Linked DNA regions of Thiorhodovibrio winogradskyi. The protein of the gene in region 1 interacts with the protein of each later gene in a pairwise test. Links are inferred from orthologs where the notes say so. Each region holds a gene or a part of one and is shown on either strand. Other genes may lie near its edges. The genes, in order: Thiowin_RS06715 and Thiowin_RS13815.

What was found.
Region 2: the proteins of Thiowin_RS06715 (region 1) and Thiowin_RS13815 interact in binary tests that used the Escherichia coli proteins (3 or more experiments, as listed by UniProt). The link is inferred for Thiorhodovibrio winogradskyi from one-to-one orthologs.

The regions. Positions count from the first base shown.
Region 1 is NZ_CP121472.1:1,475,186-1,489,468, forward strand. Bases 2,397-5,396 are described here. They hold Thiowin_RS06715 (ATP-binding cassette domain-containing protein), read right to left. Parts: upstream 4,875-5,396; coding sequence 2,919-4,874; downstream 2,397-2,918. Other genes in these bases: Thiowin_RS06710 (DUF2939 domain-containing protein), read right to left, coding at 2,397-2,922; Thiowin_RS06720 (YifB family Mg chelatase-like AAA ATPase), read right to left, coding at 4,871-5,396. In the rest of the region: Thiowin_RS06705 (glycogen/starch/alpha-glucan phosphorylase), read right to left, coding at 1-2,189; more of Thiowin_RS06710, read right to left, coding at 2,371-2,396; more of Thiowin_RS06720, read right to left, coding at 5,397-6,490; ubiquinone biosynthesis accessory factor UbiK, read right to left, coding at 6,568-6,825; Thiowin_RS06730 (TorF family putative porin), read left to right, coding at 7,146-8,063; Thiowin_RS06735 (P-II family nitrogen regulator), read left to right, coding at 8,159-8,497; Thiowin_RS06740 (ammonium transporter), read left to right, coding at 8,523-9,785; Thiowin_RS06745 (cation:proton antiporter), read right to left, coding at 9,901-11,187; Thiowin_RS06750 (serine hydrolase), read right to left, coding at 11,325-12,410; Thiowin_RS06755 (APC family permease), read right to left, coding at 12,705-13,991; Thiowin_RS06760 (hypothetical protein), read right to left, coding at 14,117-14,283. UniProt on the Escherichia coli protein: Genetic data indicate it may be involved in ribosome assembly or function.
Region 2 is NZ_CP121472.1:3,043,652-3,058,351, reverse strand. What follows is about bases 8,207-11,623. They hold Thiowin_RS13815 (2-oxoglutarate dehydrogenase E1 component), read right to left. Parts: upstream 11,302-11,623; coding sequence 8,407-11,301; downstream 8,207-8,406. Other genes in these bases: Thiowin_RS13810 (hypothetical protein), read left to right, coding at 11,618-11,623; odhB (2-oxoglutarate dehydrogenase complex dihydrolipoyllysine-residue succinyltransferase), read right to left, coding at 8,207-8,410. In the rest of the region: Thiowin_RS13855 (uroporphyrinogen-III synthase), read right to left, coding at 1-154; hemC (hydroxymethylbilane synthase), read right to left, coding at 151-1,077; Thiowin_RS13845 (LytR/AlgR family response regulator transcription factor), read right to left, coding at 1,185-1,919; Thiowin_RS13840 (sensor histidine kinase), read right to left, coding at 1,916-3,085; argH (argininosuccinate lyase), read left to right, coding at 3,200-4,615; Thiowin_RS13830 (hypothetical protein), read right to left, coding at 4,723-5,808; Thiowin_RS13825 (hypothetical protein), read right to left, coding at 5,874-6,959; more of odhB, read right to left, coding at 7,046-8,206; more of Thiowin_RS13810, read left to right, coding at 11,624-11,854; Thiowin_RS13805 (flagellar brake protein), read right to left, coding at 11,974-12,699; glmS (glutamine--fructose-6-phosphate transaminase (isomerizing)), read right to left, coding at 12,980-14,700. UniProt on the Escherichia coli protein: E1 component of the 2-oxoglutarate dehydrogenase (OGDH) complex which catalyzes the decarboxylation of 2-oxoglutarate, the first step in the conversion of 2-oxoglutarate to succinyl-CoA and CO(2).

The DNA.
Region 1 (14,283 bases):
ATGATGCCATTGGGGTCATAGTGGCCGCGGGTGCGCTCGACCTCCTCGGCGGTAAGGCCGAACAGGAAGAAGTTTTCATCACCCACCTTGTCGCGAATCTCGATATTGGCGCCATCCAGGGTACCGATGGTGAGCGCGCCGTTCATCATGAACTTCATGTTTCCGGTGCCCGAGGCCTCCTTGCCGGCGGTGGAGATTTGCTCGGACAGATCGGTTCCCGGGGCCAGGACTTCCATCACCGAGACGCGATAGTCCGGAATGAAAGCAATGCGCAGTTGCTTATTGACCTTGGGATCGGCATTGACCACGGCGGCGACATTGTTGATCAGCTTAATGATGCGCTTGGCCATTTCATAGCCGGGCGCCGCCTTGCCGCCGAATAGTGTGCAACGCGGTGTGCCGAGGTCTTCACCGCGCTTGATGCGCGCGTAGAGATAAATCAAGTGCAGGACATTGAGCAGTTGGCGCTTGTACTCATGGATGCGCTTGACCTGCACGTCGAACAAAAACTCGGTCGGGAAGTCGACATCGCAGGCGGCCTTGACCATGGTCGCGACGCGCTCTTTGTTGCTTTGTTTGATCTTATCCCAGCGCTCACGCATGGCGGCATCCTCGGCCGAGGGTGCCAGGCGTTCGAGCAGGGAGAGGTCATTGACCCAGTCCTCGCCGATGGTGTCGTTGAGCAATTCGCGCAGACCGGGATTGCACATGGCCAGCCAGCGGCGCGGAGTGACGCCATTGGTCTTGTTGTTGAACTTATCCGGCCAGAGTTCATAAAAATCCCGGAACAGCCCGCGAATCAGCAGCTCCGAATGCAGCGCCGCCACGCCATTGACCGAGAAACTGCCGACTATGGCCAGGAAGGCCATGCGCACCTGTGGATCATCTCCCTCCTCGATCAGCGACATGCGCCGCTGGCGATCCATGTCGCCCGGCCAGCGCCCGGCCACCTCGGACAGAAAGCGGGCGTTTATCTCGTAGATGATTTCCAGTAGCCGAGGCAACAATTGTGCGAACAGCCGCACCGGCCAACGCTCCAGTGCCTCGGGCAGCAGGGTGTGGTTGGTGTAGGCCATGGTCTGGCTGGTGATGGCCCAGGCGTCCTTCCACTCCAGGTAATGCTCATCCATCAGCTGGCGCATCAGTTCGGGCACCGAGACTGCCGGATGGGTGTCGTTGAGCTGGAAGCAGTTCTTCTCGGCAAAGTGGGTAAAGTCCTTGCCGTGTAGACGAATCCAGTCGCGCATCACATCCTTGATGCTGGCGCTGGCGAGAAAATACTGCTGGCGCAGCCGGAGTTCCTTGCCGCACTCATTGGCATCGTTCGGGTAGAGCACCATGGTGATGTGCTCGGCGTCGTTCTTGGCCGCGACGGATTCCGGATAACTGCCGGCGTTGAATTCGCCGAGGTCGAATTCATCGGTGGCGGCGGCCGACCACAGGCGTAGCGTATTGACGGTGTCGTTCAGGTAGCCGGGGATAGGAATGTCGTAAGGCACAGCCAGCACATTGTTGGTGTCGACCCAGCGCTTGTGCGGGCGTCCGTGTTCGTCGGTATAGTCCTCGGTGCGGCCGCCGAATCTAATGCGCTGGGTGTATTCCGGGCGCTCCAGTTCCCAGGGAACGCCATCACGCAGCCAATGATCGGGTTCCTCGACCTGATGACCGTTTTCGATCAGTTGGCGGAACATGCCGTATTCGTAGCGTAGTCCGTAGCCTTTTACTGGCAGTTGCAGGGTGGCGCAACTATCGAGAAAACAGGCCGCGAGTCGACCCAGGCCGCCATTGCCGAGGCCGGCGTCCATTTCAGCGGCTTCAATTTCCTCCAGGATCAACCCCATGTCGTGCAGGTTTTTCGCGGCACCTTCGGCCAGGCCCAGATTCATCAGGGCGTTGCTCATGGCGCGGCCCATCAGGAACTCGAGCGACAGATAGTGGGTGCGCTTGCAGTTGGCGACATCCTGCGCGGCGCGGGTGCTTTTCCAGCGCTCCATCAGCCGATCACGCAAGGCGACGGCCAGAGCCTTGTAGGGGTAGTAGCTGGAGCGGCAATCGCGATCACGGCCAAAATTATGCGCGTAATAGTGCTGAAAATCTCTGGCTAGCCCGGGGCCGTCCATCGCCAGGGGCGGCAGGTCGAACAGGCTGTCGTTAGGAGAGCTCTCGCGAAGGTCTTTGAACGGAGACATGGAATAACCTTAAGAAAAAAACAGGGAATAAGACATCTCGAGCACTGGCGTCATCCTGTCAGCGCCCGTTAGGATTGCGTGCGGAGCCCCTTCGGACCCAGCCCGCGGCATGGCGGCAGTGTAGCAAAAGCGTCCGAACTTGTTGGTGATGGATCGCGCTGCTTGAGTTGCCTCGGCACCTTCAATAAGAGACAGCCGTGATGCGCCAGCGCAGCGGCGCCGGGCGCAGCAGCAGGTTGATGGGTTGTCCGTTCTGCTGTTCAAGCTTGATCAGGAAACCATGGGGAGGGGCGTAAAAGGCATGGCGAACACGTTCTAACAGCTGAGTCTGACTGCTCTCATCGCGCAGCAGTCCGGCGATCCATTCGAGCGTGACCAGGTGCTCAAGGGCTTTGGTTCCCCGCTGTTGCAGACCCTGCTCGATCCATTCGATGAAGGGATCCGAAACCTCTCCAATGCGGCTCTTGAGGTCTTTGTTGAGGCGGCGGCGAATCTGATCGCGCACCGCCGCCAGGTCGATGAAGGGGCGCAGCGCTTCCGGCGTGGCCGAACTGGCCGCGCGACTCATGCGCCACAGGGTCCAGTAGGGCGAGGCGAAGAGCAGCGCCGCGATCAGCGCCAGGCTCAGGAGAGCGCGCCAGGTCCATTTCGGCAGGCGCAGAGGTCGGTCGCGCAGTTCGTGGAATTCGCTCATCCACCACTGCCAGCGATGCTGGGGCGGTACCTGGGTCATGCGGCCGCCTCGGCCTTTTCCAGAGCTTCGCTGGCCAGGAGCCAGTCCTGTTCAACACAGGCTAGATCGGTGTCCACTTTCTGCTTTTCGGAAATCAGCGACAAGAGTCGGGCTTTGGCGTCTTCCTGGTACAGGGCGCTGTCGCCGAGCGCGCTTTCCAGCTCGCCCTGGCGTGTGCCGAGATGATCCAGACGCTGCTCAAGCTTACTCAGGCGCCGGCGCAGCGGCAGAGTGCGGGCACGGGCCTCGGCCTCGCGCCGGCGCTGATCCTTGCGGGCATCGCGTTCGCCAGCATTTGGACTGGCATTGGCGCCAGCCTGGGAGTCAGTGCCGATGTTGGCAGCGGCCGCTCCATTGAATTTGGTTGCGGCTGGTGTTTGGTTGCGTGCGGCGAGCCAAGCGGGGTAGTCGTCGAGGTCGCCGTCAAAATGAGTCACCTGGCCCTGGTCGACCAACCATAGCTCGTCGCAACTCAGGCGCAACAGATGACGGTCGTGCGAGACCAGCACCAGAGCCCCGGCAAAGGCCTGGAGCGCGCGGCTGATGGCCAAGCGCATGTCGATGTCGAGATGATTGGTCGGCTCGTCAAGCAACAGCAGATTGGGACGCTGATAGACCAGCAATGCCAGGGCCAGGCGTGCTTTCTCGCCGCCCGAGAAGGGAGCAATGGGGTCGGTGACGCGCTCGCCACCAAAGCCAAAACCACCGAGATAGTCGCGCAACCCCTGTTCCGGACGCTCCGGGTCGAGGCAGCGCAGATGCCCGAGGGCCGAATCATCGGGATTGAGCTGGTCGAGTTGATGCTGGGCGAAATAGCCGATCTTCAGCCCCTCGGACGCAAGGCGCTCGCCGCTCGCCGGCGCCAGATGGCCAGCGAGAAGTTTGATCAGGCTGGACTTGCCAGCACCATTGGGGCCAAGCAGGCCGATGCGGGCGCCGGGTGCGAGGCTGAGATCAAGCTCCCGCAACACCGGGGTTTCGCCATAGCTCACCCCAGCGCCCTCGAGCCTGAGCAGCGGATTGGCCGCGCGCGCCGGTGCAAAAAAAGCAAAGGAGAAGGGCGAGTCGATATGCGCCGGGGCGATCAACTCCATGCGCTCTAGCGCCTTGAGTCGGCTCTGGGCCTGGCGCGCTTTGGTCGCTTTGGCGCGAAAGCGGTCAACAAAGCTGCGCGCATGGGCGATTTCGCGCTGCTGTTTTGCGTGTGCCGCCTGCTGCTGCGCCAGTCGCTCGCCGCGCTGGCGTTCGTAGGCGGAATATCCGCCGTTGAGCAGTCCCAGTCGGCCTTGCTCGAAGTAGCAGATATGGGTGGCAATGGCGTCGAGAAAATCGCGATCATGTGAAATCAGCAGCAGGGTGCCGGGGTAGTCTTTCAGCCAGCTCTCGAGCCAGATCACGGCGTCAAGATCGAGATGGTTGGTGGGTTCGTCGAGCAGCAGCAGGTCGGAACGGCACATCAGTGCCTGGGCTAGGGCCAGGCGCATACGCCAGCCGCCCGAGAAGCTGTCGATCGGGCGCTGTTCGCTGCCCGGTGCGAAGCCCAGTCCCTGCATTAATCGCGCGGCGCGGCTTTCGGCGCGGTAGCCGTCAATGGCCTCAAAGGCATCGTGCAATTTGGCCAGGTGCAGGCCCTGGTCCGCCGCGCCGGCTGCCGCCTCCATCTCATTGTTCAGGCGGCGCCAGGGTGCATCGCCGTCGAGCACAAAGTCCAGGGCGCTTTGCTGGCCTGACGGGGTTTGCTGCGCGACCGCCGCCAGTTGCCAGGTCGGCGGTAGGCTGAGTTCGCCATGGTCGGGTGTCAACTCGCCGCGCAGCAAGGCAAAGAGGCTGGATTTGCCGCAGCCGTTGGGGCCCACCACGCCAAGGCGCTGGCCGGGGTGAATGCGCAGATCGGCCTGCTCGAACAGCAGAATGTGGCCGCGTCTGAGACTGAGCGCGCGCAGTTCGATCATGCCCGCGATGGCCTTTGGGGTTTCGGATTTGATGACGCGCTTGCTGGCCCAGTTGCTGGCCCAGTTGATGGTTGGCTCCATCTCTGGCCCGATGTTGCGCCGGGCGCGTCGCCGCGATCCAGGCGGCGGTAGCCGATGGCTTCGCTCAGATGCGCTGGTGTGATGGCCGGACTCTGATCGAGATCGGCGATGGTGAGCGCGAGCTTCAGGATTCGATGATAGGCGCGTGCCGAGAGTGCCAGGCGCTGTATGGCGGTGCCAATCAGGGCGCGGCTGGTATCGTCGAGCTGGCAATGTTGCTCGATGCCGGCGGGTTGCAATTGGCTGTTGGGAGCGCCGCTGCGCGCCTCGGCCCGGGCGCGTGCGGCGCACACCCGCTCGCGCACCGCGGCACTGGATTCACCGGGAAGGCGCGGGCCAGCAAGCTCGGCCGTGCTTAGCCTGGGAACTTCGAGCTGCATATCGATGCGATCAAGCAGGGGACCTGAAATACGGGCACGATAGCGCCCGACCTGCTCGGCGGTGCAGCGACAGCGCCCGCTCGGGTCGCCAAGATAGCCGCAGGGACAGGGATTCATGGCGGCCAGGAGCTGAAAGCGTGCGGGGAACTCGGCCTGGCGTGCGGCGCGCGAGATATGAATACGCCCGGATTCAAGCGGCTCGCGCAGCACCTCCAACACCCGGCGGTCGAACTCGGGCAGTTCATCCAGAAAGAGCACCCCGTGGTGGGCGAGCGAGATCTCGCCTGGGCGCGGATGACTGCCGCCGCCGACCAGGGCCGGCCCGGACGCGGTGTGATGGGGTGCGCGAAAGGGCCGTTCGCGCCAGCGGCTGCGATCAGGCTGCTGGCGTCCCACCACTGAACGCACGGCCGCCGCTTCCAGGGCTTCTTCTTCGCTCAGGGGCGGCAGAATCCCGGGCAGGCGGCTCGCGAGCATGGATTTGCCGGTCCCGGGCGGGCCGACGAACAGCAGGCTATGAGCGCCTGCGGCGGCAATTTCCAGCGCGCGCTTGGCCTGGGGCTGGCCGCGGACTTCGTCCAGGTCGGGCAGCGGGGCGCCGGTCGGTTTGGAAGCGGGTTGCGGTTGGTGAGGCGACAGCGCCTCGATCTGGTTCAGGTGCTGACAGACATCAAGCAGATGGCGCGCGGGCAGGATGCGCAAATCGCGCACCAGGCTAGCTTCATCGGCGTTTTCAACCGGCAGCACCAGTGCGCGCCCGGCCGCGCGCGCGGCCAGTGCCGAGGGCAATACGCCTGAAACTGGCCGCAGAGTGCCAGAGAGGGCCAACTCGCCCAAGAACTCATGCTCGGCGATGGCCTCGGGTTGCAATTGCCCAGATGCGCCAAGAATGCCAAGTGCAATGGGTAGATCGAAGCGACCGCCATCCTTGGGCAAATCAGCCGGCGCCAGATTGATGGTCACGCGACCGTCCGGAAACTTGAAGCTGCCGCTGCGCAGCGCTCCTCGCACCCGGTCCTTGCTCTCGCGCACCGCCATTTCCGGTAATCCAACGATGGACAGACCGGGCAGACCGCCGGCGGTCTGTACCTCGACGATCACCTCGAGTGCCTGTATGCCATAGGGCGCGCGGCTATAAAGAATACTGAGACCCACAGGCCACTCGCTCGCCACTCATTGGTGGTGTTTTGGCCATCTGGCGAGAATGTTGCCGCACATCATGCTCGAGTGGCTCAGGTCTTGGCAGCGCGAGCCGCTTCCTCGAGCTCGGCCACGCGTGCTTCGAGTGTTTCCAGTTTGGCGCGGGAGCGTGCCAGCACCGCGGCCTGGATATCGAACTCCTCACGGGTGACAAGGTCAAGCCGGCTCAAGCCCGCTTCGAGCGTGGCGCGCATGCTGCGCTGTAGGTCTTCCTGCAACACCTGCACTCCCTTGGGCATCGCGGCGCTGAGACGGCGGGCGAGGTCGTCGAGTTGTTTTGGATCCATCATATCGAGGCTACCTGTTCTTGGCATAAGGAAATACCGGTCATTATAAGCCTGATCAGGTGTCGCGTCGCCGGAGGATTCATGCACCGTATCGGTGCGTCGATGCCCTGCTTGCACCCATCACTCGCCCAATGATAGTGCGTCAGGACGGTGCGTTTTTACAACAAATGCCTGAAAACCGTTGTCTTTTCGTAACATTTCAGGTTGGCATGCGTTATGCTTATCCAGTGATCGAGGTTCAACTGCTCCCGTTTTGCGGAGCTCAAAGCGGAGCCTGGTGCCCATTTTCTTAACTCGCAAACGAATGTAAGGATGAAAAGCGCATGAAAATCGACGCTATGAAAGACACTCAATCGACCAAGCCGTCGCCGCGTCAACTCAGCAGTCTTGCAGCCGCGGTCGCGCTGTCACTGGCCGGGACCAGTGTTGCCTTCGCGGCAGGGCCTTGGTCTCTCAGTGCCAATATCGGTGCTGTTTCCAACTACATGTGGCGTGGTGTCACGCAGACAGGTGATGGCGCGGCTGTGCAGGGTGGGGTTGATGCTGCCCATGAGAGTGGTTTCTCGGCAGGCACTTGGGCGTCCAACATCGACTGGGACGATGGCAGCCAAAGCGTGACGGGTTTTGTACAAATCAACCCAAATACCGGGGCGCCAATCAATACCCCGAATGGCTGGCTGGTCCAGGGCACCACATCCGGCTCCAATGCCGATTCGCCGACTTATGAGCTTGACTTTTATGCCGGGTTTGACTTTGCCTTGCCCGATGAGAACGCCAGCCTGGGCATCAATACCATTTACTACGCTTATCCCGACAGCAAAGATGAGGTTGATTTCTGGGAAATTGGTATTTCCGGCGGCTATGATTTCGGCGCGGCAGCCGTGTCTGCCGGTATTCAATATACCGCCTGGGGTGGCAAGGCAAATAAAGACGCACTTTACTATGATGGCGACTTTTACTACAACGCCGCCTTGGATATCCCTCTTCCCCAAGAGTTCAGTTTCGGAGTTTTCGGTGGCTACTACGACTTTAAGCATGACGAAGAGGTCTACCGGGAAGCCGGTCGCCTCAGGACGGCGAGTTACGACTATTGGCACTGGGGTGCGTCCATAAGCAAAGAGGCCGGTGACTTTGGCACCTTCAGCTTGACCTATGAGCAAGTCGACGGTGAATCCACGAATGCCGGAGATTTGTGGGACCAAGATGCGAAGGTCTGGGTGGGCTGGAACAAGGAGTTCTAAGCTGCCCGAGTAGTCTGATCTTCTCAAGAGGCTAATTGCGCGGGGTGGCCGCCCCTGGTGGTCACCCTAAAACAACACACTAAGGAGCTTATGCAATGAAGCTGGTTACAGCAGTCATCAAACCATTTAAGCTCGATGACGTGAGGGAGGCGCTGGCCGACATCGGCGTGTCTGGCATCACCGTCATTGAGGTTAAGGGGTTCGGTCGGCAGAAAGGCCATACCGAACTTTATCGCGGCGCTGAATATGTCGTCGATTTTCTACCCAAAATCAAGGTAGAAATCGCTGTCGACGACGCACTGGTCGAGCAGGTGATCGAGGCGGTCACCAACGCGGCCCGCACCGGCAAGATTGGAGACGGCAAGATTTTCGTCTTTGAAGTTGATCAGGTCATCCGCATCCGTACCGGCGAGACCGGTCCAGACGCGCTTTAAGCGAACTTCACGGGAGGAACCAAAAGTGGAACAACCGACTGTACAGCTCGCCTATGCGCTGGATACCTTTTATTTTCTCATCTCGGGCGCGCTGGTCATGTGGATGGCCGCGGGCTTTGCCATGCTCGAGGCCGGTCTGGTTCGCGCCAAGAATACGGCCGAAATTCTGACCAAGAACGTCGCGCTCTTCTCCATTGCCTGCATCATGTACATGCTGATGGGTTATGGAATCATGTACCCGGGTGATGATTTCGCCGGAGGCTGGCTGCCGCATTTCGATTTCAGCTTCATGTTTGGTGGCGATCATGAAGTGGCCGAGGTGCTGGCGAGCGATGGCGAGACTTATTACTCCTTGATGGCGGACTTCTTTTTCCAGGTGGTCTTCGTTGCCACGGCAATGTCGATTGTTTCAGGAGCCGTGGCCGAGCGCATGAAGCTTTGGGCCTTCCTGGCCTTCGCGGTGATCATGACCGGCTTCATCTACCCGGTGCAAGGTTATTGGAAGTGGGGCGGTGGCTGGCTCGACGCGATCGGCTTCAATGACTTTGCAGGCTCTGGCCTCGTCCATCTGTGCGGTGCTTCCGCGGCTCTGGCCGGTGTTCTGCTGCTCGGCGCACGTAAAGGGAAATATGGCAAGGACGGCAGCATCAACGCAATCCCCGGCTCCAACCTGCCGTTGGCGACCCTGGGTACCTTTATCCTGTGGCTGGGTTGGTTTGGCTTCAACGGGGGCTCGGAGCTAAAAATCTCCGACATCGGCGAGGCCAACGCGGTGGCGGCTGTCTTTGTCAATACCAACATGGCAGCTGCTGGCGGGCTGGTGCTGGCTTTGATCACGGCGCGGATTATGTTTGGCAAGGCCGATCTTACCATGGCGCTCAACGGTGCCTTGGCTGGCCTGGTGGCCATCACAGCCGAACCCCTAACGCCAATTCCCATCGCCGCGACCCTAATTGGCGGTGTTGGTGGCGTGATCGTCGTCTATGCCATCGTCACCATGGACAAGCTGCGTGTCGATGATCCAGTCGGCGCCATCTCCGTCCATGGCGTGGTCGGTATGTGGGGCCTGATCGCCGTGCCTCTGACCAATAGCGAGGCGTCCTTTGTCGCGCAGTTTATTGGACTCTTTAGCATCCTGGCTTGGGTGTTCGCCAGCTCATTGCTGGTGTGGTTCCTGATCAAGCTGGCCATGGGGCTGCGCGTCAGCGAGGAAGAAGAGTACGAAGGTGTCGATATTGGCGAATGTGGGCTTGAGGCCTATCCGGAGTTTGTCAAGGCTGGGAAGTGATGCTGCGCTAAGACCGCATCATGCTGGCAGCGGGGCCTTCGGGCCCCGTTTTTTGTGCTCAGGTTTAACTCAAACACAAAAGAATGAACTTCAAGCATAAAGTACGGCACCGGGGTCACGGCTGTAGCTTGTTTTCCTCTGGCGCCGGGGCACCAAACTCACGATTTGCCTTGTGCTCAAATGCGCGAATCACCGGGGTCAGGGTGAGTCCCTGAACCATAATGGAGAACACCACGATCATGTAAGTGACGGTGAGGATGAGGTCACGGATGCCGCCAGGTGGCAAGGAGAGCGCCAGGGCGACAGAGATGCCGCCTCGAATGCCGCCCCAGGTCAGTATCGCGATAGTACCAGGGGAGAGATTTCGAAATCCGCGATAAAGCCCAAGTGGTACACCAATGCTCAGCGCGCGAGCCATCAACACCAATGGGATAATCAGTGCGCCGGCGAGCAAATAGTTCTCCCCAAGCGTCAAGGCAAGGACTTCAAGCCCAATCAGCACGAAAAGCACAGCGTTAAGGGATTCATCCACCAGTTCCCAGAATGAATCCAGGTGCTCGCGCGTTTTCATCGACATGGCGCCATGGCGTCCCTGATTACCAATCATCAAGCCGGCAACGACCACGGCAATGGGGGCCGATAGATGAACATGCTCGGCCAGTGCATAGCCACCACTAGCGACGGCAAGCGTCAGCAAGACTTCCACCTGATAGTTGTCAATACGCTTTAGCATTTCGAGAGCAATCTGTCCAACCATCAGTCCGAAGAGCGCCCCACCAATCGCCTCTTGCGCAAACAACACCAGCACATGGTCCAAGTGAATCTGCTGCCCTCCAATGGCAATATCAAAGAGCACCATGAAGAGCACCACTGCTACACCATCATTGAACAGTGACTCACCGGTGATTTTGGTCTCAAGGCTTTTCGGTGCACCAGCGCTTTTCAGCACCCCCAGGACAGCGATCGGGTCAGTTGGCGATATCAGCGCCCCGAACAGCAAGCAATAGAGCAGGGGAATGTCGAACCCCAGCAAAAGAAAGACCAGATAAGAGGAAAGGCCAACAATGATCGTGACCAGGACAACGCCCAGTGTTGAGAGAGCGGCGATGGTATTGCGGTGTTGTGCCAGGTCATGAATATTGACATGTAGAGCACCGGCGAATAGCAGAAAACTCAGCATGCCATGCAAAACCGTGGCATTAAAATCAACGCCTGAAAGCAACACTCGTGCGTCAAGTGCGATATGCTCATTGAGCGGAAATGGCAACAGCAGCGCCAGCGAGAGCGCTAACGCCATCATCATCAGACCGATCGCTGTCGGTAGCTTTAGAAAGCGGGCGTTGATCCAACTGAAGACCGCCGACAAGGAGATCAATACCGCGATGATGTCAAACAGACTCATATTTTCAGCTCCTGGCAAAGCCTCGGGTTTGGTTCGGATGTCATCATTTCGTTGCGGCTGGCCATGAAACCAGGCTCGAGATCTAATCGATGGTCACTAGAGTTCGAGGCACACTAGAGTCAAGCAAAGGTCTGGCGTTAGTGATCAACGGAAGTATCCCTCGCGCTATCGCGCATATAGCGAAGGACAGCTTGACCGAGAGCACGCATGAAAGGATAGGCAATGGTCTCGTACTCATACTGGCCATCGTTCATGATCTGATTTTTATTCGTATAGATGCTCGCCGATAGAAAAAAATCGACACCCTGTGACATATCACGGATGTAGGCAACATCGGACACAAAGCCATAGGACAGACCTACTTTATTCATAATCTGGAGATCATGCGGCATTCGCTCCAGTCCTCCAACCAGAAGGTACTTGCGAAAGCTGTCCGGTTGGCTGCCTCCGGCATCTCTCGGTCGCATTGCCATGGTTTTTAGCAAGAAAGCGCGATCCTTCTCACTGATCGAAAAGCGATGTTGTTCCGCGGCAACCCATGGCTCGACCAGGGCGATCAACATCTGATGGAGATCGCCAAGCGGAAGATAATTCTTGTCCGAAAAATCCATGGGTTCATTCAAGGTTCCCAGTGCCGTGCGGGTTTTTCGTCCGACGCGCATGTCCCCTCGCGGTGGCGTCGCCACGTGTCTAGCTGTCCGCGATGCTTGTTGGTGGCGGATATTGCCAGCCTGATCAAAAAAGGTGACGGCGCCAGTTGTGTCGCCGAGGTCGCCACCGCAGCCGGGTTTAAAGCGGCGGTGAATCCTGCCCTGATAACCAAGCGTGCGCAGGCGGTTATTGATTCTGTCTTGTCCCAAGAATTCAAACAGCCGATTATAAGCGTCGTTATTGCTGTAGATGAAGATCTGTTCAATGCACTCCTGGACGCTATTGCAGCTATCGGCCGGGTACTGACTGCATTGATTTGCCGGAACAATTTTAAACTGATTTTCTTTGCTTAAACCCAGCTCCTTGAGTCGCTCGAGTGCGAAGAGCGCGATGGGCAACTTCACCAGGCTGGCTGGATAATAGTAGTGCTCGTCCTGGTGAAAGCTTGAATTGATCAAGCGCGGGCGATTCGAGGGCTTGCGCTCGATCTGGGTAAAGATTATTTGTATTCGATATCTCTCGGAATTTTCAATGTAATCGCGTAGCAGGGGATCAGTTTGCAGGATTTGCATTAGCACCTCGGATTCCTTGGAAGGAAAAGATGCCTGCCTGAGCGTCATTCTTGGGTCGGTATGGGAACCCGAGTTTCTACTGGCACTGTGGTCGGATTTCGCGGATGACATGGAGCAGCCCTGAAGTAGCGGAAATCCGTAGATCACCAAGGCAATCAAAGCGAGCAGTGGCAGGTAGGCTTTTGGGCAGGGTGCAAACATGATGATGTGTTGGTGCTCGCAAGCCTTCTGTGACATTGTGAATAAAAGGTGGCTCAATACTCAATCGTGAGTGACACTGGTACGCCGTGAAAGCTAGTCAGTCAGCGCGGCTGCGACCCTTCGCGTCATGCGTGAATTCAGGTGACTATTCCAGGCATACAACAAAAGTCCGCTGAGGACGGTTGCCAGTCCGACAATGGATTCAATAGGTTTCTCCCACAACAGGAACACCAACATCCAGCCCGTGATGATGAGAAAGATCAGGGGTGTCCAGGGATAGCCCCAGGTTAGGTAATGCTGTGGTCGTTGCTGATCGCGCGCCCGCACGATGAATAGCCCAATGACGGTTAGAAAAACGGACAAGGACAGGGTAAAACCGATGTAAATGAGAATTGCCTCGAAGGAAGAGGATAGGATCAGGTAACAGACGACCACAAACTGGAACAATAGAGCAAGGTAAGGAACACCATTACGATTAGCGCGTTGAAAAGCGGCGAAGATGGCATAGTCTTCGCCCATGGTTTGCAAGACCCGAGGTCCGGCCCAGGTCATGGCGCTGATGGTCGAAATGAGTCCAAAAGCGATCAGCAAGCTCATCGCGACTCCGGCTGTCTCGCCAAAGATATGGCGCGCGGCGATATAGCCAACTTCTGTTTGTCCGGCCATTTCCGAGATTGGGGCGCTGTAGAGAAAGACCGCGTTCAATAGCGTATAGAGCAGCATGACCGCGCTGGTGCCGCCAATCAATGCAATGGGTAAATTGCGTCTTGGCTCGTGAATTTCAGAGGCAATATAGATGGCCGCATTCCAGCCAGAGTAAGCATACATGACATAGACCAGGGACACGGCGAACTCACTGGACAGGATTTCGGGAACTACTGCTGGTGAATAAGCAAAGGAGATGGGTTGTGGTGTTGCCAAGGCAAAGCCAAACAAGATGAACAACAGCACCAAGATCACCTTTAGCGTGGTGACCAGGATCTGAAACAGGCCAATGGTACGAAGTGGGAAAAGATGAATGAATGTGACCGCCATGACCGCGATCACCGCGATACTCGTCATCCATGGGCCATGGGTATTTAGCCCCAAAACTGACGTCAAATAGCTCGACATTGCGATTGCGGCCGCCGCGACCGGCGCCGCGAAACCGACAGCGATTGAGATAAAACCAGCTAGAAAACCGATCACGGGATGATAGATCCGCGACAGCATGTGATATTCACCACCGGAGCGGGGCATTCGCGCGCCGAGTTCAGCGTATACCAGGGCGCCGCATAGCGCGACCAGACCGCCAATGATCCAGAGTGCCAGCACGGCAAGGGGTGACTGAATGTCAATGACCTGATAACCGAGGCTGGTAAAGACTCCGGTGCCAATCATATTGGCTACGACGACCGCGGCGGCCGCGGAGACTCCAATGGCGGGTTTCGAAGGCATGTCAAGTGATGGGGCTGGCGAATGGAGAGAACGTGGAGGTTAGCACAGGGAGGCGCGATGCGTTGCCTTTAAGGGCGGGAGAGGGATCCTGCGTTCTCCTTGGACGCGGGTTTGGCCAAGGGCTGGCGGCGGCGGGCAATAAGATGATTCTGCGCGGATGTCCACCAGTGGTATCCCATGCTGAAGGGTAAATTGTCGATGGAATGGGCTTTTGTCATGTAAGCTTGATTCAGAT
Region 2 (14,700 bases), 1.6 Mb from region 1 along the record:
TGACGGTTGGAAAGAGCAGCGCCGCGCCGTTGGCCAGTTGGATCAGATCGCACAGATGCGCTGCTTGCTCCGCCGGACGCGTGACCAGAATGGTCTGGCCCTTTAGATCGCAGGGAATCTCGCCGGGTTTCGGGGTTTGGGCAGAGGTTGTCATTCTTCGGACAGTGCGCTAAGAATCTCATCGGCGCCCTGGGCGAGTAGCGATTCCGCTACCCGGCGTCCCATGGCCTCGGCTTGCTCGGGGGCGGCGCGTTCCTCGGCGCGCAGAATGCGTTGACCATCGGGCGTGCCGACCAGACCGCGCAGGTACAGCTGCCCGTCCTGGTGAATGGCATGGCCGGCGATGGGAACCTGACAGCCGCCGTCAAGGCGCTCGTTCATTGCGCGCTCCGCCAGGACGCGCTCGGCAGTGTTTTGGTGATGCAGGGGGGCGATCAGGGCATTGACGCGCTCATCCTGGCTGCGGCACTCGATACCAATGGCTCCCTGGCCGATGGCGGGCAGACTTTCCTCCGGCGGCAAGACAGCACGAATGCGCGCGCCAAAGTCCAGGCGAATCAAACCCGCGGCCGCGAGAATAATGGCGTCATAAAGGCCCTCATCGAGCTTGGCCAGCCGGGTATTGACATTGCCTCGCAGCGGCTCGATGCGCAAATCCGGTCGCCGGGCCGTGAGCTGACATTGGCGCCTGAGACTGGACGTGCCCACGCAGGCACCCTGGGGCAAGTCGTCAATGCCCGCGAAGGTATGAGACACAAAGGCATCGTGGGGATTCTCGCGCTCTAGAATGGCTGCCAGGTGCAGCCCGTCGGGAAAACCGACTGGGACATCTTTCATTGAATGCACGGCGATGTCCGCATCGCCATCAAGCATGCCTTGCTCGAGCTCTTTCACGAACAGTCCCTTGCCGCCGACCTTGGCCAGGGGCGCATCAAGCAGCTTGTCGCCGCGGGTGGTCATGCCGATGATTTCAACCCTGAGTTCCGGGTAGAGCCGTCCGAGGGCGGCAGTGACATGTTCGGCCTGCCACATGGCAAGCGGGGATTTGCGGGTAGCGATTTTCAGAGTCTCGGTCATGACAGGAGGGATCCGATGCAAAAGGGCAAGAAAAAATAATGGGAGTGAACTACAGGGAGTGAAGTATAGCGACTCGCGCGGGGCGACCGCAGCGATAATCCTTATTTTCAGTTTGCGCGCAGAAAGCGGCGCACGTTCGGCAGGTGACGGCGGCTGACGGGTAGGCGCTGATCGGTTCCATCGAGTATGGCAAAAATGCCGCCATCCGGGCTTTTCTCAAGTCCGATCAGGCGTCGGGCGCACACTAGAATGCTGCGGTGAATGCGCAGAAAGCGCTCGGGAAACTCCTGCTCCAGGGTTTTCAGGGATTCATCCAGCAGCATTTTGCCGCGGCCATGATAGACGGTGACGTATTTCTGCTCGGCTTGCAGAAAAAGGATGTCCTCAATGGCCACTGTCTGCACTCCTCCCCGGTATTGGGCGCTCAGGTGGCGGCGCGGGGCTGACGGTGCCTCTTCCGCCGCTAGCTGCTGCTGTGCTTTGGTCGTGACCCGCAGTCGCTCGAGCGCCTCACGTAGCCGTTCACCACGCACTGGCTTGACCAAGTAATTGGCGACCTGATGCTCGAAGGCCTCGAGTGCATATTCTGGATAGGCCGTGATCAGAATCACCGCGGGCGGCGGACTGAGCCGAGCCAGATGCTCGGCAACGCTCAGTCCATCCATCCCGGGCATGCGAATGTCGAGCAGAACCAGGTCCGCGTTGGTTTCGATGCAGCGACGCAGCGCATCCGCGCCATTGTCCGCTTCCGCCGCTACCTGGTAGTGATCATCCAATTCCGCGATCAGGCGGCGCAGGCGCTCGCGTGCATGCGCTTCATCATCGACAAGGAGTATCTTCATGCCTGTCTCCATGGGTGGGGAAAGGCGAATCGCACTTGATATCTTTGGTCCCTGGCGCCGTGGCGCAGGCTGGCGGCGCCGGGGAACATGGCATCCAGTCGTTGACTGACATTGGCAATCGCCATGCGATGACCACGATGGCGGTTTCCAGCGGACTCTCCGGGCAGCGGCAGGCTGTTGTCGATGGTGACATGAATTTGCCCACGACGGTAGGTCGCGCCAATGCGAATGAAACCCGGATGCAAGGATGGATGAATCCCGTGGTAGACGGCGTTTTCAACCAGGGGTTGCAGAATCAGGGGCGGCAGTAGTGCCTCGCCAGGGACCTGATCGACATCCCAGTCGACTCGCATACGCGCTCCCAGGCGCAGCTGTTCGATGTTCAAATAACGTCGGGCAAGTTCGAATTCCTCGCCCAAGGTCGCGGACTCGGCATCCGTCGCAAGCGAGGCACGGAACAGGTCGGCCAAATCGAGCACTGTTTCCTCGGCGAGCTTGGGGTTGGTCCGCGTCAGGCTGGCGATGGTATTCATGCTATTGAACAAAAAATGCGGGCGAATCTTCGCCTGCAGGGTCTTGAAGCGCGCATTCGCGACCGCCTCCACTTGGGAACGCCATTGCTGATGTAAATAAAGGTAGCGCAAGAACAGGGCTCCGACGATAGCGCTGATGCAAAGCGTGCGTATCATGAGCCCGGCAAGTCCATCCTGGGGATAGAGCCCTTGAGCCATTTCTGGCGGAACCAGCAGCGCGGCGCCGGCAGTGATGGCGGCGCTCGAGCCGATGATCATGACCAGCGCGCCGAGTGCGCCAAGACGCGCATCGATGCGCCCCAAACTTGGCCGGGCGCCGCACAGCAAGGCCGCGGCAAGCAAGGCGATCAGCTGCACAAAGACTGACAAAGGCCCCATTCTGGTCCAGAATGTCGCAAGCGGCTGCGGGGACGTCAGGGTGATCAAGATCGCCAGCAGCTCGGCGTAGACCACCACTCCCAGCACCATGGGCAGGCTGCGGAAATCGGGCAGCAGATTGGCTCGCGCCGTCGGTTCGGAATCGCGCTTGGTTTCACTGGCGGACCTATGGCGCGCACCCCTGATGTCGTCCTTGCTCGGCCGGTTTGATGGGGATGTGCGTGTCCTGGTTTCCCCTGGCTTCTCGGATCTCATTTCGCATTGGTACCCATTCAGTAACCAAATCTCGCGCCTCTTGATGCGCGCGGATTTTCCGGTGGCCGCGCGCCGGATCTTCATTCTCGCTAATTCTCCCTTCTGGCGGATCTCATGCAGCAGACAGAGTTTACCCAAAAGCCCTGGGCAGGGCGTTTTAATGAACCAACGGATGTGTTTGTCGAGGCCTTTACCGCCTCGGTGGGCTTTGATCGCCGATTGTATCGGCAGGACATTCAGGGTTCTCAGGCGCATGCGCGCATGCTGGCTCGCCAGGGCATTTTAAGCGAGAGCGAATGCGCGGCCATTGTCGCTGGTCTTGAGCGCATCAAAACGCGCATTGAACAAAATAAGTTTAGCTGGTCTGTTCCGCTGGAAGATGTGCATATGAATATCGAGGCGGCCTTGACCGCCGAGATTGGCGATGCCGGCAAGCGGCTGCATACCGGGCGGTCGCGCAACGATCAGGTCGCCACCGACATTCGGCTGTGGCTGCGCGAGGAGGTCGACGAGATTAGCCACGCCATTCGCGCGCTGCAGCGGGTGCTGGTTGATCTGGCCGAGCGCGAGGCGGAGACCATCTTGCCCGGCTTTACTCACCTGCAGGCGGCGCAGCCGGTGACCTTTGGCCACCACATGATGGCTTGGTATGAGATGCTCGAGCGCGATCTCGAGCGTCTGCGCGACGCGCGCAAGCGCATTAACCTGATGCCGCTTGGGGCGGCCGCGCTGGCTGGGACCACCTATCCCATCGACCGCGACTATAGCGCGCAACTGCTTGGTTTTGACCGCCCGGCGGCGAACTCGCTCGATGCGGTTTCTGATCGGGATTTCGCCATCGAATTCAGCGCGGCAGCGGCTATTCTGAGCATGCATCTGTCGCGTTTTTCGGAAGAACTGATTATCTGGTCTTCGGCGCAGTTTGGCTTTATTACCCTCGCGGATGCCTTCTGCACCGGCTCCTCGATCATGCCGCAGAAAAAGAATCCTGACGTGCCCGAGCTCCTGCGTGGCAAGAGCGCCCGTGTCTTTGGTCACTTGATCGCCCTGCTCACACTGATGAAGGCGCAGCCGCTGGCCTATAACAAAGACAATCAAGAAGACAAGGAACCCCTGTTCGACATTGTCGATACCTTGCGCGGCGGGCTCAAGGTGTTTGCCGACATGATGGCGGCTTTGACCTGCGATCGCGCGCGCATGCGCGCGGCGGCCCTGCAAGGCTTTACCACGGCAACGGATCTGGCCGACTACCTGGTGCGCAAGGGCGTGGCTTTTCGCGATGCGCACGAGATCGTTGGGCGCGCGGTCGCGCTTGGGGTCAAGCGCGGCTGCGATCTGGCGGACATGAGCCTAGACGAGTTACGTGGCTTTTCCCCGGCGATTGGCGAGGATGTGTTCGCGATTCTGACGCTCGAAGGCTCGGTCGCCGCGCGTGATCACTTCGGCGGCACCGCGCCGCGCCAAGTGCGCGCGGCGGTGGCGCGGGCGCGTCAGGCGCTGGCGGCCAGTGAAACGCTAGAAGCGCCCTGAGCCTGCCCCGGCGATTGGTACAGGTGGGAGGTCGCGTCGGGGGCCAGGTGCAGTCAGTATTGCAGGCGCGCCCCCCCTTCCAGTCTCAGGTCTGGTTCAGGTCTGGTTCAAGTCTGTAGCCAGGGCAGCAGCCGCTCAAGCGTCTGCTCGATACCGGTCGGGACCACCGGCGGTTTGGCGTCCAGGCGGGCCTGTTCCAGCAGCGCCGCGATTGGCCCGGGAATGTCGCCGCGCGCGAGCTGTTCTGGCGCAATGACAGCCGCTGTCATCTGCTGGTGCAGCCAGTCGACCAGCGCTTGGGTTTCCGGCCAGCCATCACGCGGCACGTAGAGCACCGGAATGCCATGGCAGGCCGCTTCGCTAAAGCTGCCATAGCCCGGTTTGGTGATCATGGCATCGCAGGAGGCGAGCGCCTCGAGCATACCCGGGCCATTACCCCCAATGCGGCTGACCATGGGATTGTCGGCGAGCTTGGGATCAGCTGTTAGGAGGCGCAGGTGGGCGCGCTCCAGGGGGCCGGGATCGATATCCAGCGATCCGGTGCCACCAAATTGCATCAGAACCAGCCGCTGATCTTGCTCCAATCCCAGGCGCGCGCGCAGCCCTTGGGGATCGCGCGGGTGCAACTGTGCTAGGGGGCCGACGGCGATGGTATTGGGCAGCCAGGGCATGGGCATGGAGGGAGCCGGGCGGATGAAGAGTTCGGCCCCGGCATAAGCGCCGTGCAGGCGTTCCGCCAGTGCGCTGGAGAGCTGATCGCCAAGCGGGCTTTGGCGCAAAATATCCAGCCAGTTCAGAGAGCAGAGTCCCACTGCCGGGATGCCAAGCCGGCGCGCGGCATCCAGTGGGAGCCAGGGAATATCGGCCAGCACCAGATCCGGGCGCGCCTCGGCCAGCAAGGCCATCTGATGGCGCAGATGGTGGTCATAATCCGCCTCGAAGGCTTCATAGAGCGCGAGTCCCTGCTCCCACAGAACCGTTAGCGGTCCATCCATCGGCAGGGCGACATCGGCGGCATGGGCAATGAGCGCGACATCTCGCGGTAGACGGGCGCGCACCACCTCGGGCTTGAGGTTGCCCTGCAGGCTGATGCGCAGCCCGGGCAGATGTGCCTTCAAGGCATGAATGACAGGGGCAACCTGAGCCAGATGCCCATAGCCGTGCGCCGTGACGGCAAGGTAGAGATGGGCCATGGAAGGATCGCCTTGGCGGGATGGGGTGCCTGTGGACCAGGGTTTGGCGCGGAGTCTGGAGCGGATCAGTCCGGTGCCACTGAGTTGGGCGCGAGGCTCGGTTGTTCGTTATTTCGAGGATTGGCGCCTGGCTGCTCGCTGGGCGGCTGGCTGGGCACATCAAGCGCGTACTCGCGGCTAAAGAGTAGCTCGCCGACTGGAATCACCACCTGCACGCTGCGACGGATGGTCCCGGCATTGCAGGTTTCGCAGGCGCAGCTGTGAATCAGGGCCTTGAGCTTGGCGCCCTCGGGCGCGGCCGCCTCGATCGCGCGGAAACGCTCGAATTGCTCGGCGCTCAGATGCTTGGACTCATCGGTGTCGCAGTCAAGACTCTGGCCGTCGATGCACTGATCGCCATGGGTAATGTCGTCGAAGCGGATCTTCCGGTACCGCTCGAAGCTGTCTAGCGGTTGATAAGCGGCGGCGCGAATGGCGTCGAGAATTTCATCTTCCGGGAGCAGATTGAGTTTGAATCTGGCCTTGGCGTTGTCGTCCATGTGGTTCTCGACCCAAGCGGAAAGCTGCCTGGCGCGGCGCTGCTGGGATGCCTGCCGGCGTGCGGCGGACTGGGCCTTGTGTTTTTCCATATCGCGGTTGCGTTGCTCGGCAAGCTCGCGTGCCTGGTCGAGCTTCTCGGCCAGTGCGGCCTCAATGCGCTCGAGCGCATCCGTGGCGTCTCGTTCTGGCAGGGTCGGACTGTTTGCCTCTCCAGTCGGCAGGGCGGCACTGTAGTAGATCGCTGGCCAGTCCTTGCGGATAAAACGCTCGGGGGGTTGTTGCATCCAGTAAGCGATGTAGGCGTCAGCTTGCGCCTTCCACTCGGCTTGCTGCTGGACCCGAGCCTGCTCGTGAAGATAGGCGCACTTGATGCGCCAGCGCAGCCAGGCGCGGATATCTGGCGTGGCGGTCTCCGGCGGAGCCGGGTAGGTGCCGGGGCTGGGAAAAGGCGCCGTGAGGTCGGTCACGCCATGTTGTTCGGGGGCGAGCGCGAGGGCATTGCGTTCGTCGAGGTTTAACTCGCGCGGGTCAACCTCGGCAATGAGATCGCCATAGCAGTCGCAGCCGGCAAGAATGGCGGCAACGCGGTCGACTCGGATCATGACCTTCATTGGCGTCTTGGGTCCTCTGCAGAAGTCCGCTCGCGGGCAAGGGTTACCCTGGGCGTGGGAGAATGTCGGCGCTGGGCGTCGGTCAGCTAAAGATTCAGCAATAGCCGGGCCGGATCTTCGATGGCGTTTTTGATGGCGACCAAAAAGCGAACCGCATCGCGTCCATCAATCAGCCGATGATCGTAGGATAGCGCGAGATACATCATTGGGCGAATCTCGACGTGGCCCTTGATGGCGACCGGGCGCTCCTCGATCTTGTGCATCCCGAGGATGGCGCTCTGCGGTGGGTTGATGATGGGCGTTGACAACAGGGAGCCAAAGACCCCGCCGTTGGTGATGGAGAAGGTTCCGCCGGTGAGTTCCTCGAAGCTTAGGCTGCCATCACGGGCCTTGGCGCCAAAGCTGGCAATGCCAGTTTCAATGCCGGCTAGACTCAGGCGATCACAGTCGCGCAGGATGGGTACGACCAGCCCGCGCTCGGTGCTGACGGCGATGCCAATGTCGTAGAAGCCATGGTAGAGGATGTCATCGCCGTCGATGGTGGCATTGATGATCGGAAACTGCTGCAGTGCCGCGACCGCTGCCTTGACGAAAAAACCCATGATCCCCAGACGCACCTCGTGGCGCTGCTCGAAGTCAGTGCGATAGCGCTGGCGCAGGGCCATCACGGCGCTCATGTCGACCTGATTGAAGGTGGTCAGCGTCGCTGTTTGCCGCTGTGCCTCGAGCAGCCGCTCGGCGATGCGCGCGCGCAGCCGGGTCATTGGGACGCGCTGTTGCGGTCGCTGCTCGGACGAGGCAGTCTGCCGCGCCTGGTGGCTGCTTGTATCCTGTCCGGCTAACTCGGTGCTGAAGGCCGCGCGGTCAGCGTCTGTTTCAGGTTCGGCTGCCTCACGGCGGTCCAGCCAGGCCAGAACGTCGGCTTTATGAATACGCCCGTCGCGACCGCTGCCTGGAATTTCAGCAGCATCGAGCCCGAGCTCGGTGATTAGGCGCCGCGCGGCCGGCGCCATGAGCGCTTCCCGCGCTGGGGCTGCCGGGGCGGTTGATGGGGCGGCGGCGCCAGCAGGAGGCTGGTTCGCGCTTGGGGAAGCTGGGAGGGCTCCACCAGGTGCCGCGGAACTCGGTGAATCGGCTCCAGATTCTCCGGTATCAGGCGCATCGGCTCCGGCCTGCTGGCTTGCGGGCGACGCCGGCGCGCTCCTGTCGGTGGTTGTCTCCTCAATGCGCGCGAGCAGCCTGTCGGTGCTGACGGTTTCTCCGGCTTGGACCAGAATTTCACTCAGTAACCCGTCGCAGGGCGCTGGCACTTCCAGCACCACCTTGTCGGTTTCAAGCTCAAGCAGAATATCGTTCGCGCTTACTCTGTCGCCCGCGGCCTTGTGCCACTCGAGTACCGTGGCATCAGCGACCGACTCCGGAAGCGTGGGGACATGGACCTCTGTCGTCATGGTTGTGGAATGACCCGATCAATGTTGTGGTTCATGCTGGGGTTGACACGGCCCGTGAGTGCCTCGTCGATCAACCGCTGCTGCTGTTCGAGATGGATTGACCGATGGCCAACGGCGGGCGCCGCCGACGCGGGCCGGCCCACATAATAGACTTCTTTGCCGGCGCGGATGAGCGGTTGAAAGCGGTGTTTGATCTGATCCCAGGCGCCTTGGTTCTGCGCTTCCTCCTGGCACCAGATAAATTCATCGACATGGGCATAATCGGCCAGCGTGGCCGCGAAGTCCTCCTTGGGAAAGGGGTAGAGCTGCTCGACGCGAACAATGGCGACAGTTTCAAGCGCCCGGGTGTGGCGTTCCTCGAGCAGGTCGAAATACAGCTTGCCACTGCAAAAAATCACCCGTTCGATGGTGTCGCGCGGCAAGGGGTCGCATTCCGGGATGAGCGGCTGGAAGCGACCTTGACTGAGCTCCTCGAGCGCCGAGACCGCGAGGCGGTGGCGAAGCAAACTCTTGGGCGTCATGACAATCAGCGGGCGGCGATAGGGGCGCAGCATCTGTCGGCGCAGCAGGTGAAAAATCTGCGCGGGCGTGGTTGGCACGCACACCTGGATATTGTGTTCGGCGCAGAGCTGCAGGTAGCGTTCCAGTCGCGCCGAGGAGTGCTCGGCGCCCTGACCCTCGAGTCCGTGCGGGAGCAGCATCGTCAGGCCGCAGTGCAGACCCCACTTGGTGCCGGCGGAACAAATGAATTGGTCGATGACCACTTGGGCGCCATTGGCAAAGTCGCCGAACTGGGCCTCCCAGAGTGTCAGGGCATCGGGCTCGGCGGTCGCGAATCCGTACTCGAAGCCCAGGACCGCTTCCTCGGAGAGAATGGAGTCGATGGCGACAAAGGCACCCTGATCAGGGCTCAAATGCTGCAAAGGCGTGTAGTCATCGCCGCTCGCCTGGCAATGGATTTTCGCATGGCGGTGAAAAAAGGTTCCACGCCCGGCATCCTGTCCGCACAGACGCACCGGCATGCCCGCGTCGAGCAGGCTGGCATAGGCCATGTTCTCGGCGAAGCCCCAGTTGATGAGTTGTTCACCGGCCGCCATCTGGCGGCGCTCGGCCCAAATTTTGGCCACCCGCGCATGAAGTTTAAAGCCATCTGGCAGGCGCAGCAGGCGCTCGGCCAGAGCCTGCAGCTTGGGTAGCGGCAGGCCGGTCGCGCAGGGCGCTGTCCAGAGGGTGTCGGCAAAGCGGCGCCAGTTGGTGCGAAAGCCGTGATCCAGGTCACGGAGTACCTGGCGAGTCACAACCAGACCGTGATCGATGGTGTGGCGATAGTCGGCGATCATGGTGTCGGCTGCGTCGGCGGTCAGGATGCCGGCTGTGATCAGCTTCTTGGCGTAAATGGCGCGCGCCGTGGGGTGCTGACGAATCTTGCGGTACATCATGGGTTGTGTTACCGCGGGTTCATCGGCCTCGTTATGGCCAAGACGACGGTAGCAGACCAGATCGATGAAAGCATCGCGGCGAAATCTGTTGCGAAAATCCAGCGCCATGCGGGTGACAAAGATCACCGCCTCGGGATCATCGCCATTGACATGAAAGACCGGCCCCTGGACCATTTTCGCCACATCGGTGCAGTAGAGGGTCGAGCGGGTGTCGAGCGGGTTGCTGGTGGTGAAGCCAATCTGATTGTTGATAATGATGTGCACAGTGCCGCCTGTGCCATGGCTGCGCGTCTGAGACAGCTGCAAGGTCTCCATCACCACGCCCTGTCCGGCAAAGGCCGAATCGCCATGGATGAGCACCGGCAGCACCTGGCTGCCGTCACGGTCTCCGCGGCGTCGCTGGCGCGCACGCACGGAGCCCTGAATCACCGGGTCGATGATCTCCAGGTGGGAGGGATTAAAACCCAATGCCAGATGTACCGGCCCGCCTGGAGTGGCGACATCGGTGGCAAAGCCAAGATGGTATTTGACATCCCCGGCGCGCTGACCGGCCTTGAGCGCGACCCGGCCTTCAAACTCGGCAAAGATATCTTGTGGCGGTTTGCCGAAAATATTGGTCAGCACATTGAGCCGGCCGCGGTGAGCCATGCCGATGACAAGCTCGCGCACGCCGTCGCGCCCGGCGCGCTGGATGAGTTCATCGAGCAGTGGGATCAGCGCCTCACCGCCCTCGAGCGAGAAACGTTTCTGACCAACGTAGCGCCGGTGCAGGTGTTGTTCGATACCCTCGGCGGCGGTGAGCAATTGCAGTAGCCAGCGGCGGTCTTTCTTGGTGAGTTCCGGGCGCGCCTGGTAAGACTCGATGCGCTTTTGCACCCAACGCTTCTCGGGCGTGGTGGTAATGTGCATGTACTCACAGGCTACGTGACCACAATAGCTGCGTTTTAGCCTGGCGATGATATCGCGCAGCGTCAGTCGATCGGGGCCGTAAAGGGATCCGCTGTTAAAGACCTGTTCGAGGTCCGAATCCAGCAGCCCGTGATAGCTGGGTTCGAGGTCGGCGACTTCGGGTTGGGGGCGCAGACGCAGAGGGTCAAGATTGGCCAATTGATGCCCGCGACTGCGATAGGTATTGATTAACCTGAGAACCGCGGCCTGTTTTTCCGCGCTGACCTCGGTCGGGCGATCCAGGGTCTTGGTGGCTGGTGTGGCCGCGGGAGCTGGCCAATCCGAGAAGCCGGGCGCACCTGATACTTGTGGACGCTGCTCGCGCGCGCGCTGTGTTGAGAGGCTATCCCTCCCGCGTTCAGGCAGGGCATTGAAGCGCTCGCGCCAATCGGCCTGGATGCTGTGAGGATCGTGCAGGTAGCGCTCGTAGAGCTGTTCGATAAAAGCGGCATTACTGCCGTGAAAAGCAGAGGAGTCGTGAAAAAGCTCAAGGAGCGCGTTCATGCGTCGATCATTATCCGCTTGGGAGGCAAGAGCGGCTGATGTGTGGCCGCCGCAGTCCTTGTTGATATTTTCATATTCACAGGGGCAGGCGCCTTATGAAGAGGAGCCGCGCAGCGGCTCAAACAGCAGGAGTTCAGGAAACCTATGGCCCAGGGGTCGACTATAATGGCGATTGTACGCTTGGTGGGACGCCCTGTGCTGGCATGATCTGATGTTTTGCAATGCTGGCTCCGACTGTTTGTGATGACCCATGAGCGCATTGGCGCAAATGCCGTGCCTTTTACACCCAACCACAGTCTTCCCAAGGAGGGCCTTGATGAGCGAAAACACCCCCGCGATCCAAGAGAACCCCGATACGCGCGATGAGATTATCCGGCGGCGTTTGCTGATGATTCAACTCCAGTCCGATTTGGCCTATTTTCAAGCGCGCCTCGGTTTGATTGGCGAACCCAGAACCACCAATCAAGAAGCCCAGCGGCGCACTTTCAAGCTGCTTCACCAAGCCGTTGGTCAGCAGATGATCAAGGCACGCAAGAGCGGGGTCAAAGGCTAAAGGCGGGTGGTGCGGGGAGCGGAAACCGGCCAGACAGCTGTGTTCTGTGATCCTGCTAATCTGTGATCCTGCTAATCTGTGATCCTGCTAATCTGTGATCCTGCTAATCTGTGATCCTGCTAATCAATGGCGGCCAGTATCTGGCGTTGGAGTTCCATCACGGCCCGGGTGATAGTCTGGGCATCCTTGTTAGGCAGACGAAGAAACTCCAGGCCAAGAATCAACTCGCCATCGCCGCGCCCGGGGCGACTATTGCGCACTTCGGCATCGACGGTGACATCGAGAATCTTGGTCACCCGAATACGGGTCTTGCACAGCTTTGCCCCCTCTCTGAGCAGTGAGGCCGTCTTGCCGCTCACAATCATGCCAGCGCCGGTTGCGGAAAGATTTTCGAGAATGGCATCGAAGGAATGGCTTTCCACTTCGATATCCGTGTTTTCAATCTGGCCCGTGATGGTCGGCTTAAGCCGCGGCGGCAGGGTGGTCCGGAAGGCGCCGCGCCGCTGCAGTTGGTAGAGGGTGTCAGGATAAGGGATTTCGTAATAGCGCTCGCCATCCTCGACGATGGGGTTTAGCTCCTGGGTGCGAAACCAGCTATACAGAGAGGCGATGGTTCCGCTGATTTCAATCTCCTCTTCCTCTTCCAGCGTCGCACCGACCAGCCGAGGAAGGGCGTCGACCAGGAAGTATCTGGCGAAATGGTCGTTGTCGACCATCATGGTATCGGCCTTGATGTCACCAGCGGCTGTTGATAGGCGAAGTTTTCCCCGCGCCTTGAAGTGCTTGGTGATGATTTTGGCGATGACCTCGGGGTCGCTGATGCGATTGATGTTCTTGCTGTCCATAGTGAAACCGAGCGCTGGGGAGAACCGTGCTAGCTTGAATGGCGACTGGTCTCAAAGGTGCTTTTTGATTCCGCGCGCGATGATCCCTGAGTGCTAGGGAATAAGGCTACACTGCTGCGGCAGTGGCTTCAAGACGGTTCCAGCGACTCGGTGCTCTGGTGACGCACGAGCAAGGTGTATCCAGGTTTTCGGGATTTAGCGCGAAATGGTGGGGAATCCTTGTCGCCGCTGTCGAGTCAAGATCGCCTGAAAGGCTTTGCATGACTCCCGGTGCTCTTGGTTACTCGACGGTCACGGATTTGGCGAGATTGCGTGGCTGGTCAACATCCGTCCCCTTGAGCGCCGCGACATGGTAGGCCAGCAGCTGCATGGGGATGCTGAACACCAGCGGATCGATCAGATCATCGCTTTCCGGCAGGCGCAGCACATGCACACCCTCGGCCTGCTGCCATGCGACACTGTCGTCAGCAAACACATAGAGCTGACCACCACGCGCGCGCACTTCCTCAAGATTGGATTTCAGCTTCTCAAGCAGGGCATTGTTGGGGGCCACGGCAACCACCGGCATGTCTTCATCGATCAGCGCCAGTGGACCGTGCTTGAGTTCGCCGGCAGGATAGGCCTCGGCGTGAATGTAAGAAATCTCCTTGAGCTTGAGCGCCCCTTCCATCGCGATGGCATGTTGCTCGCCGCGTCCAAGAAAGAGGGTGTGATGCTTTTCAACAAAGTGCTGGGCCAGATCGGCGACGGCCTCGTCGATACTTAGTGCGCGTTCGATTTGAGCCGGCAGGGTGCGCAGTATTTCGACCGCATGGGCTTCACGTTCCGGGCTCAGACGGCGCTGATGTCCAAGCGCGAGCGCCAGCAGCAGCAAAGCCGCGAGCTGGGTGGTGAAGGCTTTGGTCGAGGCCACCCCGATCTCGGGGCCGGCGCGGGTGAGGAGTTGCAGCTCGGATTCGCGCACCAGGGAGCTTTCGGCGACATTGCAGATGGCGAGCGTGGCGAGATAGCCGCTTTGCTTGGCCATTTGCAGCGCGGCCAGGGTATCGGCGGTCTCGCCAGACTGGGAAATGCTGACAAAGAGGGATTGCTCAGGCACCACATGCTGACGGTAGCGATATTCGCTGGCCACTTCCACCTGGCAGTGAATGCCGGCGAGGGATTCAATCCAGTGCTTGGCCACCAATCCGGCATGAAAGCTGGTACCGCAGGCAATAATGGTGACCGAGCGAGTCTGGGCGAAGAGTGCCTCGGCCTGGGTGCCAAAGGCAGCGGCCAGGACGTGGTCGGCGCCAAGGCGTCCTTCAAGGGTTTCGGCAATGGCGCGGGGCTGCTCGAAAATCTCCTTTTGCATGAAGTGCCGGTAAGGCCCGCGCTCGGTGGCGTCGACCGACATGCTCGAGGTTCGTACCGGGCGCTCAACCTCCTGTCCGCTGGCATTCCAGATGCGCACCGAGGAGCGGGTCAGTTCGGCGAGGTCGCCGTCTTCGAGAAAAATAAAGCGATTGGTTACCGGTAGCAGGGCCGGCACATCGGAGGCGATGAAATGCTCCTGAAAGCCGATGCCGATGACCAGTGGGCTGCCAAGGCGGGCGGCGACAAGATGTTCGGGATCTTGGCGATCGATCACACCCAGGGCGTAGGCGCCATGGAGCTGCTTGACGCACGCGCGCACGGCATCGGTCAGGTCAAGGCCGCGCTCAAGCGCATCGTGAATGGCATGAACCACCACCTCGGTATCTGTCTGCGAGGTGAAACGATGCCCGGCGGCCTGTTGTTGCGCGCGCAGGCTTTCGTGGTTCTCGATGATGCCGTTGTGCACCAGGGCGCAGCGCTCGCGGCAAATGTGCGGATGGGCGTTGCGCTCCGATGGTTCGCCATGGGTGGCCCAGCGGGTGTGGGCAATCCCCAGGGTGCCGGGCAGGGAGCTTCCTGCTAGCGAATTGGCCAGCGCCGCGACCTTGCCGAGACAGCGCAGGCGCTTGAGTTCACCCTGCTCGG